2 regions of the Priestia sp. GS2 genome follow, and region 1 is predicted to be linked to the other one. Evidence: a T-box and tRNA genes for the amino acid it is inferred to sense, from the RefSeq annotation. Region 1 holds a T-box; the other holds one or more tRNA genes.
What was found. The T-box of region 1 lies ahead of trpS (tryptophan--tRNA ligase). A T-box ahead of a tRNA ligase gene usually reads a tRNA of that ligase, here a tRNA-Trp.
Positions count from the first base shown of each region.

Region 2: it has a tRNA-Trp gene. The T-box ahead of trpS (tryptophan--tRNA ligase) is inferred to sense a tRNA for this amino acid. The anticodon was not compared.

Region 1 covers NZ_JAZGJX010000001.1:3,053,074-3,059,837, forward strand. The annotation lists gene V2145_RS15515 (ABC transporter permease) at 1-153, opposite strand, end outside; gene V2145_RS15520 (peptide ABC transporter substrate-binding protein) at 250-1,890, opposite strand; T-box leader at 2,427-2,625, shown strand; gene trpS (tryptophan--tRNA ligase) at 2,682-3,668, shown strand; gene V2145_RS15530 (YjbA family protein) at 3,713-4,462, opposite strand; gene V2145_RS15535 (DUF2268 domain-containing protein) at 4,659-5,429, opposite strand; gene V2145_RS15540 (GntR family transcriptional regulator) at 5,747-6,457, opposite strand; gene V2145_RS15545 (beta-glucoside-specific PTS transporter subunit IIABC) at 6,674-6,764, shown strand, end outside.
Region 2 covers NZ_JAZGJX010000001.1:3,267,238-3,274,001, reverse strand. The annotation lists rRNA gene V2145_RS16635 (23S ribosomal RNA) at 1-613, shown strand, start outside; rRNA gene rrf (5S ribosomal RNA) at 833-948, shown strand; tRNA gene V2145_RS16625 (tRNA-Asn) at 959-1,033, shown strand; tRNA gene V2145_RS16620 (tRNA-Ser) at 1,037-1,128, shown strand; tRNA gene V2145_RS16615 (tRNA-Glu) at 1,143-1,217, shown strand; tRNA gene V2145_RS16610 (tRNA-Val) at 1,236-1,311, shown strand; tRNA gene V2145_RS16605 (tRNA-Met) at 1,328-1,404, shown strand; tRNA gene V2145_RS16600 (tRNA-Asp) at 1,409-1,484, shown strand; tRNA gene V2145_RS16595 (tRNA-Phe) at 1,494-1,569, shown strand; tRNA gene V2145_RS16590 (tRNA-Thr) at 1,584-1,659, shown strand; tRNA gene V2145_RS16585 (tRNA-Tyr) at 1,669-1,752, shown strand; tRNA gene V2145_RS16580 (tRNA-Trp) at 1,759-1,832, shown strand; tRNA gene V2145_RS16575 (tRNA-His) at 1,842-1,917, shown strand; tRNA gene V2145_RS16570 (tRNA-Gln) at 1,925-1,999, shown strand; tRNA gene V2145_RS16565 (tRNA-Gly) at 2,008-2,082, shown strand; tRNA gene V2145_RS16560 (tRNA-Cys) at 2,098-2,171, shown strand; tRNA gene V2145_RS16555 (tRNA-Leu) at 2,190-2,278, shown strand; tRNA gene V2145_RS16550 (tRNA-Leu) at 2,308-2,389, shown strand; gene V2145_RS16545 (fructose-1,6-bisphosphatase) at 2,648-4,576, shown strand; tRNA gene V2145_RS16540 (tRNA-Gly) at 4,728-4,801, shown strand; gene V2145_RS16535 (B3/B4 domain-containing protein) at 4,925-5,590, opposite strand; gene queG (tRNA epoxyqueuosine(34) reductase QueG) at 5,701-6,764, shown strand, end outside.

The DNA of each region.
Region 1 (6,764 bases):
TTCATTTAGGTTTGCTTGAATTTCTGGTGGAAGCTTTTTCTCTGCTGAGAATGGTCCCCCAGGTGCTGCTCTCATTAAGAAGAACGTTGCTGAAACAATAAGGAAAAGCGATAGGAACATGTACAACAAACGTTTACTAATATATTTAAGCATCGACAAACACCTCCATAATTTAACATTTTTCGCTCTTTAAACAGAAAAGTATATGGGGGTAAGGAATCACCCCCATATACTTGTGAAAACTAGTTATTACTCAAAGTGAGCCCATTTTAACTGGATATCACCTGTAGATAGTACAACAACATCTTTTAAGCTTTCATCTTGAACCCAAGAATCAGTATAGTAATAGATTGGTGCCGCTGGCATTTCATCCATTAAGATTTTTTCTGCTTGTTTTAAGATGTCTAAGCGTTTCTCAACGTCTGTTTCACCGCGAGAAGCATCAATTAGCTTTTTATACTCTGCATTTTCCCAGAACGTATCGTTGTTTCCACCGTCTTTATCTTTGAACATTTCTAAGAATGTAATTGGATCGTTGAAGTCACCAATCCAGCCCATACGTCCAACTTGATAGTTACCTTTTTGTAACTCATCAATGTATACGTTCCACTCTTGGTTATTTAGTTCAACTTTTATACCTAAGTTTTTGCTCCACATATCTTGGATTGCTTGTGCAATCTTTTGGTGGCCTTCATCAGTATTATAAGAAACCTTAATTGCAGGTAATTCAGACATACCTAGTTCTTTTAAACCTTCGTCAAGAAGTTTTTTCGCTTCTTTAACATCAGCATCTTTGAATAGTTCGTTCTTTTCATCACCATATGCTTGTGGTGGAACCATTGCTAATGCTGGAACTTGCTCAGCTTTTGTAACGTTTTCTACAATCGCTTTACGATCAATTGCGTAAGTTAATGCCTTACGAACTTTTGCATTACTTAAAGCTTTTTCTTGAGTGTTAAACTTGTACATGTAAGTACCCGTTTTCACTTCAATATTCAGGTTACCTTTTTCTTTTAACTGAGGAATTGCATCAGTAGGTAATGTACCTAATGGACTACCAGCCCAATCAAGTTCACCTTTATCAAACATTGAAAGTCCAGTATTTGGATCGTTAATCATATACATATTGATTTTTTCAAGTTTTACTGTGTCTTTATCCCAGTAAGTGTCGTTTGCTTCTAATACGATTTCATCGTTGTGCTTCCACTCAGTCATTTTGAATGGTCCGTTTGATACGTAGTTCTCACCAGCATCTGTGTACCATTTGTCGTTTGCTTCAGCAACTTTTTTGTTAACAGGGAAGTACGTATAGAATGCTGTTAACTCTAAGAAATATGGAGTTACGTGATCTAACGTTACCTCTAAAGTTTTATCATCTACGACTTTAACACCGACATCATCGATGCTTCCTTCACCTTTGTGTGCTGCTTCTCCACCTTTTAAGTAGTACATCATTTCAGCATATTGTGATTCGTTCTTAGCATCTAAAACCCATTTCCAAGCATATTCGAAATCTTGTGCTGTTACAGGGTCACCGTTTGTCCATTTTGCATCTTCACGGATTTTGAATGTGTAAGTTAATTTATCCTCACTTACATCGATTGACTCTGCCATTGCTTCTGTAGGCTTCCCGTCTTTATCTAAACGAGTTAAACCTTCAAATGTTTGACGTAATACGTTACCAGATACGCTATCGTTTGCTAAACCTGGATTTAAAGAGAATGGTTCTGTGTTAATGTTTACGCGAAGTGCTTGCTCTTTTGAGCCGTCGCCACTTCCACCTTCTTTGTCTTTGCTGCTACCAGAATCGCTACCGCCGAATCCACACGCAGCCAAGAAAAGACTCATTACCAGCAGCATGCTGAAAAGAATGGATAATCTTTTCTTCATTGAATCTTACCCCCCATTGGAATTGTATGACTGACAAACATAATTTTTAATCATTTTTCAATACAAAATAGTCAGAAAGTTTTTCACCTGGTAGAGCATTAAAGCCCCTGTAGCAAAAAGAATGCCTTAATTCTTAAAACGGTGGTACATGCGTTTATATGTATGCCATTTAGTAAGAAAAGACGTGCTACTTAGTTGTAATAAAACATTTTCTATTTTATATTTTCTGAAAAATTAAGATATTGTAATATCTTTGTAAAAAATATGTTTGTTACGCCTATTATAAATATTTTAAAAATTTATTGCAATACTATTATTTACTGGTATTTTTTTGATACACCCTACAAAAGCCGGTTTTATGAGGATTATGACTTCTTGTCAGACATCTAAAATCTTTTTTGTAGAATAGATATTGCAATAATGTTACAAAAAATATAGCATAAAATGATTTACTTGCAAATGTTTTTTTTTAGGATTTCGGTTTAATTTTTTTAAAAATCGCGTTATAATGGACTACAAACTGAAAAATTTCATACTGTAAAGCGATGAAAAAGAATAGTACATAGTTCCTTCATTTTTAGAGAGTTTGTGGTTGGTGTAAACAAACAGTGAAGCCTATGGAATGGACTTTGGAGCTTTCAAGTGCAAAGCTTGAACGCTAATTGGCGTTATGTAAATGAAGATGATTACTTTGTAATCTAATTAGGGTGGTACCACGGTTTATGCGTCCCTAGCTCCGGCTAGGCTTGCATAAACCTTTTTTATTTTCAAAAAAAGAAAGGAAGTACGCTATGCAAACTATTTTTTCAGGCATACAGCCAAGCGGTACAATTACACTAGGAAACTATATCGGAGCAATGAAACAATTTGTCGAGCTACAAGATGACTATAACTGTCATTTTTGTATTGTTGACCAGCATGCCATTACAGTACCGCAAGATAGACTCGCTCTACGAAAAAATATTCGTAGCCTGGCTGCGCTTTACATTGCAGTTGGTATCGATCCAACAAAGTCAACGCTGTTTATTCAATCAGAAGTTCCAGCTCACACTGAAGCGGGATGGATGCTTCAATGCGTTGCTTATATCGGTGAGCTTGAGCGCATGACGCAGTTCAAAGATAAATCTGCTGGAAAAGAAGCTGTTTCAGCAGGATTATTAACTTACCCACCTTTGATGGCAGCCGATATCTTACTATACAAAACAGATCTAGTACCTGTTGGTGAGGACCAGAAGCAGCATTTAGAATTAACGCGCGACTTAGCTGAACGCTTCAACAAAAAATACAATGATATCTTTACAATTCCTGAAGTGCGCATTCCGAAGGTAGGAGCGCGTGTGATGTCTCTTCAAGAACCAACGAAAAAAATGAGTAAATCAGATCCAAACCAAAAAGCGTTCATTACCATTCTGGATGAGCCAAAAGTTATTGAAAAGAAAATTAAAAGTGCTGTTACGGATTCAGAAGGCATCGTACGTTTTGACAAAGAAAACAAGCCTGGAATTTCAAACTTAATGAGTATTTATTCAATCCTTGGAAATGTATCGATTGAGGAAATCGAAAGAATGTATGATGGAAAAGGATACGGTGACTTTAAAGCGGACACAGCAAAAGTTGTTGTAGAAGCACTTGCACCGATTCAGCAGCGTTACTATGAACTAATTGATTCAGAAGAGTTAGACCAGATACTAGATGCTGGTGCTGAAAAAGCGAATTTCGTAGCTAATAAAATGTTGCGTAAAATGCGCAATGCTATGGGACTAGGACGCAAACGATAAAACACATGATAAAAAAGCTGTGCAGGAAAACCTGCACAGCTTTTTTAATTTACTTTTGGCTCTTGCTCAATTTCCCAAAGCTTTTCAAAGAAAGGTTGTCCTTTAATTAGATGCTCACATAATTGCCTGTGCTTTGATGACCATCCTCGCTTTGTTTCTTCATAGAGCTTGGACCAGACGTCTTCAAATGACATAATTTGAATTTCTTCGTATTCCGTTGGATTCCACTCTGTATACCAATAGCGAATTTGAGCTGTGTTTTTCGTTGTATGTAATTGATCTAATGCCATAAACAACAGCTGTTTTAACTGACGCTCTTTTCGAGTTAACCCACTCATTGTTACAGGTGATGGCGATAAAATATGATATTCTTTGCCCACCAATTCAGATTCTGTAAATTTATAATCGATTACTTCTTGATCAGCAATCATTTCATACACCAGCTGTTCCTGTCTTGGAATAAGCCTGCTTTTACGAATTGGAATTTGATACCCCATTGTATCTACTGCCAGGATATTCGTTCCATCTGTTACAATAAAGCAATACTCTACTTGCGTACGCTCATGATTTTTCCGAATATAAGCTTTTTGATAAACATCTTGTAGTAACTGTTGAGGTAATTCGGAAAGATCATTTTCAATATAACTGAATAATAAAGGACTTACTTTTAACAACGGCGCTTGATCTAGCAACTCCACACAATCATCTTTTCGCCATTCATGAAAATGACAAACATTGTAACCATTTTCTTCGCCTTCAAACCAATTAACCCATACATCATGAAGATATAGCATTTTTTACCCCTCACTTACTAACTGTTTGTTACCCCTCAGTATAGGCAGACAAAGGAAGTTTTATTCCAAAACATACTATTTTCTTTCTAATTTTTTCAAAGCTTTTTGTATCGTTATTTTCTTTCTTTTTTCAAGTTTCTACTATTATATAATGTGTTTGTCAGACCTTCTGACAAACACATATATCGATTTCATTTTAAAAAGTTGATTTACTTAAAATTTCTTCTGATGTAAGCTGAAAAAATTGTTTTGTGTTATATCCAAACTGCTGAGATATTTTGTTAATCATTTGATAGCCGATATTGTACCCTAGCATTGTTGGGTACCACTTATGACCATATAATAAATCATCGTATTTTTTATCACGAGGTGTTAATTTTATATATTCCTCTACATACTTGTTCCAAAACCTTTTTACTTCTTCATACGTATAATAAGCTGTCCAAGGCGCTAGATATGCTTTTCCACAATACTCGTTTACGGCCAATTCAGCTAAGCCTTCCATCAGCATAGCATCTAACAACGTAATAGTTCGATCACTTTTTTTCATCTGCATTAACCGACAAGCATGATGATATTCATGTGTCAAAACAGAGAGGACTTCTTCATCAGTCGTTTGAGTAGTGAGCAGTACGAAGATTTTATCTGTAAACGCTACTCCTGCTCTACCATGAAATTCCCTTTGCATTTTATGATTATGAGGATTGCTGGGCAGCAAAAATACCGGTATATCTGGCCCTCCCCACTCATGCTTCAAGAGTTCAAATTTTCTCTTTATCTTTTTCCATAGAGTACGCCTTTCCCCTATTTTTTTCAATTCACTCATGAAGGTTGATGAAGGTGGACACATCCCATATCCGACTAAAACATCTAAGAATTTGTCTTTTGATAAACCTTTAAAATAGCGTTCAAGGCGGGTCACAACTTCCTTTTCATTTGTCCATTTTAACGTAGCGACAATCGGCATTATATCACCTTCAATTTAAATTACTGTCGCTTTCATCTTATGTAGTAGACGTTTTTTTGGTCTCTATATTTAAGCATAAAAAAGAAGCTGGGATATAACAAAACAAATCTTCAACCAGACGAAGACTCCCTTTTCTCACTTCTTTACGTTGTCAGAACATGTTTGTTTCATTGCACTACGGCCGCTCGCTTCATTCCTCTGTGTTTCCAAAATCATTTTCACAACCAATAAAAAACCTAAACGAATAAAAGTGAGAAACTCTCAATCGCTTAGGTTTATCATTAGCTGAATTACTTATGTACCAGCCTCTTTTCATCTTAAAAAATATGAGTAGTTGCTTGAATAAAGAACTGGGATTGCTGATAGTTATACGTTACCTTTGAAAAATCGAAAGGCTGACCATTTGCTAAATGAAACACAGTTTCAATAGACATTGCGGGATCATCCTTGTAAAGTTTTAAATGATGAGCTACCTCTTCTGTTAGCTTCCCAACATGCACGTACAAATCTGAAAATCCAATCCTTAATCCCAATGCTTCTTGAAGATAGTTAAAAATAGACTCTGATACAATCTCTTTATTCAAATATGTAACAATGTTTTTATTATAAAAAGACTCTTCCAAACATAACGCTTGCCCATTGATATAACGAATTCGCTTGATATAGTAAACATCTTCCTCTACATCAATATTTAAGTTAAGTGCTACCTCTTGAGTTGGTTTTCTTACTTCTAACTCCAAGACTTCAGATGTTAAACGAAAACCTTCTAATTCACTTGTAAACCCTTGATTTGAAAGCAAACTAATATAGCCTTTTCGTCTATGTCTTCTTACAAAAATACCGCTCCCTCGAACTTGAAACACAACGCCTTTTTTCTCTAATAAATCCAATGCTTTAGTAATTGTGCTCTTGCTAACGGTAAACTTTGTCATTAAATCTTCTAATACCGGCAGCTTATCTCCCTGTTGAAGCTTATTCTCTTCAATATACTTTTCAATGTGAATTGCAATTTGTTGATACTTAACCATACAACATTCCTCTTTAACTTAGACTATTTTCCACAAGCTTTAGTAAAGTTCTTACCCAAAATATTTTTTCTAAATTTATTGTACGACAATTATATCATAAAAGAAAAAAGAATTACTCCACCCATTATATATATACAATATAATTATTTATGTATTGATAAATTGTATCGATACAATTATAATGTAAGCGTATACTAAATCGAAAGGGAGATTTATATGGGGGGAAAAATAAGAGATTACCGTAAGCTTGCAGGAGATATTGTGGAAGCAGTTGGTGGTGAAGATAACATCATTAGCGCGACTCGCT
Region 2 (6,764 bases), 210 kb from region 1:
AAGGTTCCCTCAGAATGGTTGGAAATCATTCGTAGAGTGTAAAGGCACAAGGGAGCTTGACTGCGAGACCTACAAGTCGAGCAGGGACGAAAGTCGGGCTTAGTGATCCGGTGGTTCCGCATGGAAGGGCCATCGCTCAACGGATAAAAGCTACCCCGGGGATAACAGGCTTATCTCCCCCAAGAGTCCACATCGACGGGGAGGTTTGGCACCTCGATGTCGGCTCATCGCATCCTGGGGCTGTAGTCGGTCCCAAGGGTTGGGCTGTTCGCCCATTAAAGCGGTACGCGAGCTGGGTTCAGAACGTCGTGAGACAGTTCGGTCCCTATCCGTCGTGGGCGTAGGAAATTTGAGAGGAGCTGTCCTTAGTACGAGAGGACCGGGATGGACACACCGCTGGTGTACCAGTTGTCTTGCCAAAGGCATCGCTGGGTAGCTATGTGTGGACGGGATAAGTGCTGAAAGCATCTAAGCATGAAGCCCCCCTCAAGATGAGATTTCCCATAGCGCAAGCTAGTAAGATCCCTGAAAGATGATCAGGTTGATAGGTCAGAGGTGGAAGCACGGCGACGTGTGTAGCTGACTGATACTAATCGATCGAGGACTTAACCAAATTAGAAAAGCGAAGGCGACTGTTCAATTGTGAAAGGCGTTGGAGCTTCTGATAGGGAAACCGCTTTTTGGTTTCAATAACAGAAGTGAAACGACCGAACAATTAGGAGCCGTAGCTAGACAGTAAACTTAGTACTCAGCAAAATGTTATCTAGTTTTGAAAGAATAAAAACTCAAAAAAGTCTTGATTTCTTTCGAAAATGTTGTATAATATAATATGTCTGGTGGCGATAGCAGAGAGGTCACACCCGTTCCCATGCCGAACACGGAAGTTAAGTTCTCTAGCGCCGATGGTAGTTGGGACTTTGTCCCTGTGAGAGTAGGACGTTGCCAGGCTTTATAAGATTCCACAGTAGCTCAGTGGTAGAGCAATCGGCTGTTAACCGATCGGTCGTAGGTTCGAGTCCTACCTGTGGAGCCATTTGGAGAGCTGTCCGAGTGGCCGAAGGAGCACGATTGGAAATCGTGTAGGCGGTTAACGCTGTCTCAAGGGTTCAAATCCCTTGCTCTCCGCCATTTACTTATTAAATGGCCCGTTGGTCAAGTGGTTAAGACACCGCCCTTTCACGGCGGTAACACGGGTTCGAATCCCGTACGGGTCACCATTATTCTTATACATAGTTGGAGGATTAGCTCAGCTGGGAGAGCACCTGCCTTACAAGCAGGGGGTCGGCGGTTCGATCCCGTCATCCTCCACCATTTACATTCTTATCATCGCGGGGTGGAGCAGTCTGGTAGCTCGTCGGGCTCATAACCCGAAGGTCGCAGGTTCAAATCCTGTCCCCGCAACCAAAGTGGTCCCGTGGTGTAGCGGTTAACATGCCTGCCTGTCACGCAGGAGATCGCGGGTTCGATTCCCGTCGGGACCGCCATTATAAGAAGGCTCGGTAGCTCAGTTGGTAGAGCAAAGGACTGAAAATCCTTGTGTCGGCGGTTCGATTCCGTCCCGAGCCACCATCTTATGAAAACATGCCGGTGTAGCTCAACTGGTAGAGCAACTGACTTGTAATCAGTAGGTTGGGGGTTCAAGTCCTCTTGCCGGCACCATGTTTTTCTGGAGGGGTAGCGAAGTGGCTAAACGCGGCGGACTGTAAATCCGCTCCTTCGGGTTCGGCAGTTCGAATCTGCCCCCCTCCACCATCTTATAGGGGTATAGTTTAAAGGTAGAACTACGGTCTCCAAAACCGTCAGTGTGGGTTCGATTCCTACTACCCCTGCCAATTAACACGGCGATTGTGGCGAAGTGGTTAACGCATCGGATTGTGGTTCCGACATTCGTGGGTTCGATTCCCATCAGTCGCCCCATTTTTATTGGGCTATAGCCAAGCGGTAAGGCAACGGACTTTGACTCCGTCATGCGTTGGTTCGAATCCAGCTAGCCCAGCCATATAATATGCGGAAGTAGTTCAGTGGTAGAACACCACCTTGCCAAGGTGGGGGTCGCGAGTTCGAACCTCGTCTTCCGCTCCATATTTTGAATAAAGTGGCGGCATAGCCAAGTGGTAAGGCAGAGGTCTGCAAAACCTTTATCACCGGTTCAAATCCGGTTGCCGCCTCCATTATTCACAATAAGTCCTGCCGGGGTGGTGGAATTGGCAGACACACAGGACTTAAAATCCTGCGGTAGGTGACTACCGTGCCGGTTCAAGTCCGGCCCTCGGCACCATTTATATTATTTCTGCCTTTTTTTATTTTGCCAGTGTGGCGGAATTGGCAGACGCGCACGACTCAAAATCGTGTTCCTTCGGGAGTGTCGGTTCGACCCCGACCACTGGTATTAGTTTTTACATAAACGGTAATAAAGTCAAGACTTCAACATCTCTGTTGAAGTCTTTTTTGTTTTCTTTATTTACTCAACCGCTTAAATGTTATGGCAGGTTAAATAAAATTTGTAAATTAGTTAACAAAATGTAATTCATCTCTCTAGAAGTCGAGTCTGAAGAGGTGTACAATAAGTACTAAAGATTAAAGACTCATGCAGTAAGCATATTTCGCTGCTGAGGTGATAAGTTAGTGTGAAAGGGGATACATAGTTTTGAACGTAAATTATTTAGATTTACTGGCTAAGAAGTACGATACGGAAGAGAAAGTTGTCACGGAAATTATTAATCTAGAAGCAATTCTTAATTTACCAAAAGGAACAGAGCACTTTGTAAGTGATTTACACGGCGAGTATCAGGCCTTTCAGCACGTATTACGAAATGGGTCAGGAAACGTAAAAGAAAAGATTAAAGATTTATTTAAGGATACTTTATCTCAACAAGAAATCAATGAATTTGCGACGCTTGTTTACTATCCAGAAGAGAAGCTGAAGATTATCAAGGCAAACTTTACTCGCAAGCAAGAGCTACGTGATTGGTATACGACAATGATTAATCGCATGCTTGATTTAGTGTTGTATGCATCATCGAAGTATACACGTTCAAAGGTACGTAAAGCCCTACCGGAGCAGTTTGCTTATATCATTGAAGAGCTTTTATATAAAACAGATGAATTCACGAATAAAGAGCATTATTATCATAAAATTGTGCAGCAAATCATTTCGTTAGGACAAGCTGATAAACTTATCTCGGGACTGGCCTATACAATTCAGCGTTTGGTTGTCGATCATTTGCATGTCGTTGGAGATATTTATGATCGTGGTCCCGAGCCTGATAAAATCATGGAAACTCTTATTAACTATCATTCTGTCGATATTCAGTGGGGAAACCATGACGTTCTTTGGATTGGAGCTTTTGCAGGTTCGAAAGTATGCTTAGCCAATATTGTTCGTATTTGTGCACGTTACAATAACTTAAATATTATTGAAGATGCGTATGGTATTAACTTACGACCGCTTCTAAACTTAGCAGAAAAATATTATGATGATAATCCTGCTTTCCGCCCAAAAGAAAATGTAGGTTCGCAACTATCTGAACATGAGCGTTTACAGATTACAAAAATTCATCAGGCTATCGCAATGATTCAGTTTAAACTTGAAATGCCAATTATTAAAAGACGCCCGTATTTTAATATGTCAGAGCGACTATTGCTTGAAAAAGTTAACTATGAAACAAATGAAATTACACTTGGAGATAAAACGTATCCTATTGAAAACGGATGTTTTGCAACTGTGAACTCTGAAAATCCACAAGAACTCTTAGAGGAAGAGGAGCAGGTTATTGAGAAATTATTGTTTTCAGTTCAACATTCTGAAAAGCTAGCAAGACATATGAACTTTCTTATGAATAAAGGAAATCTTTATCTAAAATATAACGGTAACTTACTTATCCATGGGTGTATTCCTTTAGATGAAGAAGGAAATATGGAAAAGATGACGATTGAAGGCAAGTCTTATTCTGGTCGTCAGCTGTTAGATGTGTTTGAGCAATATTTACGCTCTGCTTTCGCCCATCCGGATCAGACGGATGATTTAGCAACTGATATGGTTTGGTATTTATGGACAGGTGAATATTCATCGTTATTTGGAAAACGAGCGATGACGACGTTTGAGCGCTATTTTATTAAAGAGAAAGCAACGCATAAAGAAAAGAAAAATCCATATTATTACCTTCGTGAAAAAGAGGATATGTGTCGTCGAATATTAGCTGATTTTGGGTTAAATCCAGACCATGGTCATATTATTAATGGTCACACGCCTGTGAAAGAAATAGAGGGTGAAAATCCTGTTAAAGCAAATGGCAGAATGATTGTCATTGATGGTGGATTTTCAAAAGCATATCAATCACAAACTGGAATTGCAGGATATACGTTATTGTCTAATTCTTACGGCATGCAGTTAGTTGCTCATAAGCACTTTAACTCTAAAAAAGATATCTTATTGGACGAAGCTGATGTACTATCCGTTAAGCGACTGGTTGATAAAGAGTTAGAAAGAAAAATGGTAAAAGAAACAAATGTAGGTGAACAGATATTAGAAGAAATTTCAGTTTTAAAAGCTTTAAGAGATTATCAATATAGCTAAGAAATGTGCTTTGCAAGATGGCTTGCAAAGCACATTTTTTATAGAAAATTAATAGTTCGTTAATATCTTCACATAAATTTAATAGAAGGGTTGCAATTCATGTCGAAAGGTATTATAATTAATGTTGTTAAGAGATAATACAACTTTATCTGCGGGTGTAGTTTAATGGTAAAACCTCAGCCTTCCAAGCTGATGTCGTGAGTTCGATTCTCATCACCCGCTCCATACATATTGTGATCACAACGCAGTATCTTGTTTACCAAAAACAAGGTGTTGCGTTTTTTATATTTTTAAGGTTATAGTGAATGAAAAAAGACGTTTATCTACTATAGATAAACGTCTTTGTGATTAGTTGATAAGCGAATAGGAAGCTTCTCCACCATGAATTTGTGTAAACATAGTGCTCAGAGAATCAGTTAGTTTTAAAGAGCTTTCATTGGATAGAGAAGGTTTTAAGAAGATGATTTGAAGTGCTTCAGACGTCTGTTCAGAAACGGGAGCTCGATTGGAGTCCACATAAGGACTTCCGAATGGACCTTTTTCATCTGATAATACAATTTTATTATGCAGAGATACTTCTCGACCATTAATTGCACGATAGCTTTCATCTTCATTCCCAAGACGTAACGAAATGTTTCCTTTTAAACAGCTTTTATCGTAAATGCCTAAAGGTACTTCGTATTGAAGAGAAAAGAAGTTATTTAAGTCTACAGCTGAATTAATGGTCGGCAAGTACGTTTGTTTTTGAATTCGACGAAATAATGCTTCAATTGAGGGACGATATTTGCTTGGGTCCGTTCCAAACTCCTTAAACACGCTTCTCCATTCTTTAATTCCTTCAAAAGAAGTGATGGCTTTATCTTGTAAATCAAAATAAATTGATTCTTGAAAGAGTCGTAATCTGCCTTTTAACATTTGTGGAGCTTCGCTTACTTCAATATTTTGATATTGAATAATACCTAGTTTAATATCATTATTTTTTTCTTTGATTTCTGATGAAATAATAACGTTCATATAAAATACCACCTTTTCATTTGTAAGTTATGTATAGAGTAGAATTGTTCCAGTGAAAATGATAATAAAAGCAATTCTACGCATTGAATTTTAAAAGGAGAATAGCATAAATGGATTTTCAACAGTTAAAAAAAGAAGTAATTGCCTATAGTAAAGAGATAGGTATTGATAAAATTGGTTTTGCTAGTGCGTCAACATTTGAGACGTTAAAAGATCGCTTATTAAAACAACAAGAATTAGGCTACGCTTCAGGGTTTGAAGAACCTGATATTGAGAAACGTACGAATCCAACGCTCCTGGTTCCAAAAGCGAAGTCAATCATTGCCATTGCTCTTGCATATCCTTCTAAAATGCCTGGTGCACCAAGAAGTACAAAAGAAGACCGAAGAGGCATTTTTTGTCGTGCTTCTTGGGGACAAGATTATCATACCATTTTACGAGATAGGCTCCAAAAACTTGAGTCATTCTTAAAAGAAAAGGTTCAAGGAGTTGAAGTGAAATCTATGGTGGACACGGGCGAGCTATCTGACCGTGCCGTTGCTGAGCGAGCTGGGATAGGCTGGAGTGGAAAGAATTGCGCGATTATTACGCCCGAGTTTGGTTCATACGTCTATTTAGGTGAAATTGTTACGAATATACCATTTGAACCAGATCAGCCAATTGAAGATCAGTGTGGTACTTGTAATAAATGTGTTGAGGTATGTCCAACAGGTGCATTAGTCACAGGAGGACAGCTTAACTCTCAGCGCTGTATTGCTTTTTTAACTCAAACAAAAGGTTTTTTGGCAGATGAATTTCGAGACAAAATTGGCAATCGCCTATACGGTTGTGATACGTGTCAAACGGTATGTCCTGAAAATAAAGGAAAAGACTTTCACTTTCATCCCGAAATGGAACCAGATCCTGAAATCGCAAAGCCGAAATTAAAGCCATTGTTAACAATGAGCAATCGTGAGTTTAAAGAAAAATATGGTCATGTATCAGGCTCTTGGCGTGGAAAAAAACCAATTCAACGTAATGCAATTATCGCACTTGCTCATTTTAAAGATGAAACGGCTATACCTGATTTGATTAAAGTAATGAAAGAAGATGTGCGCCCTGTAATAAGAGGAACAGCAGCTTGGGCATTAGGGAAAATTGGCAACGACGAAGTGTTGCCTCTGCTGGAACAATT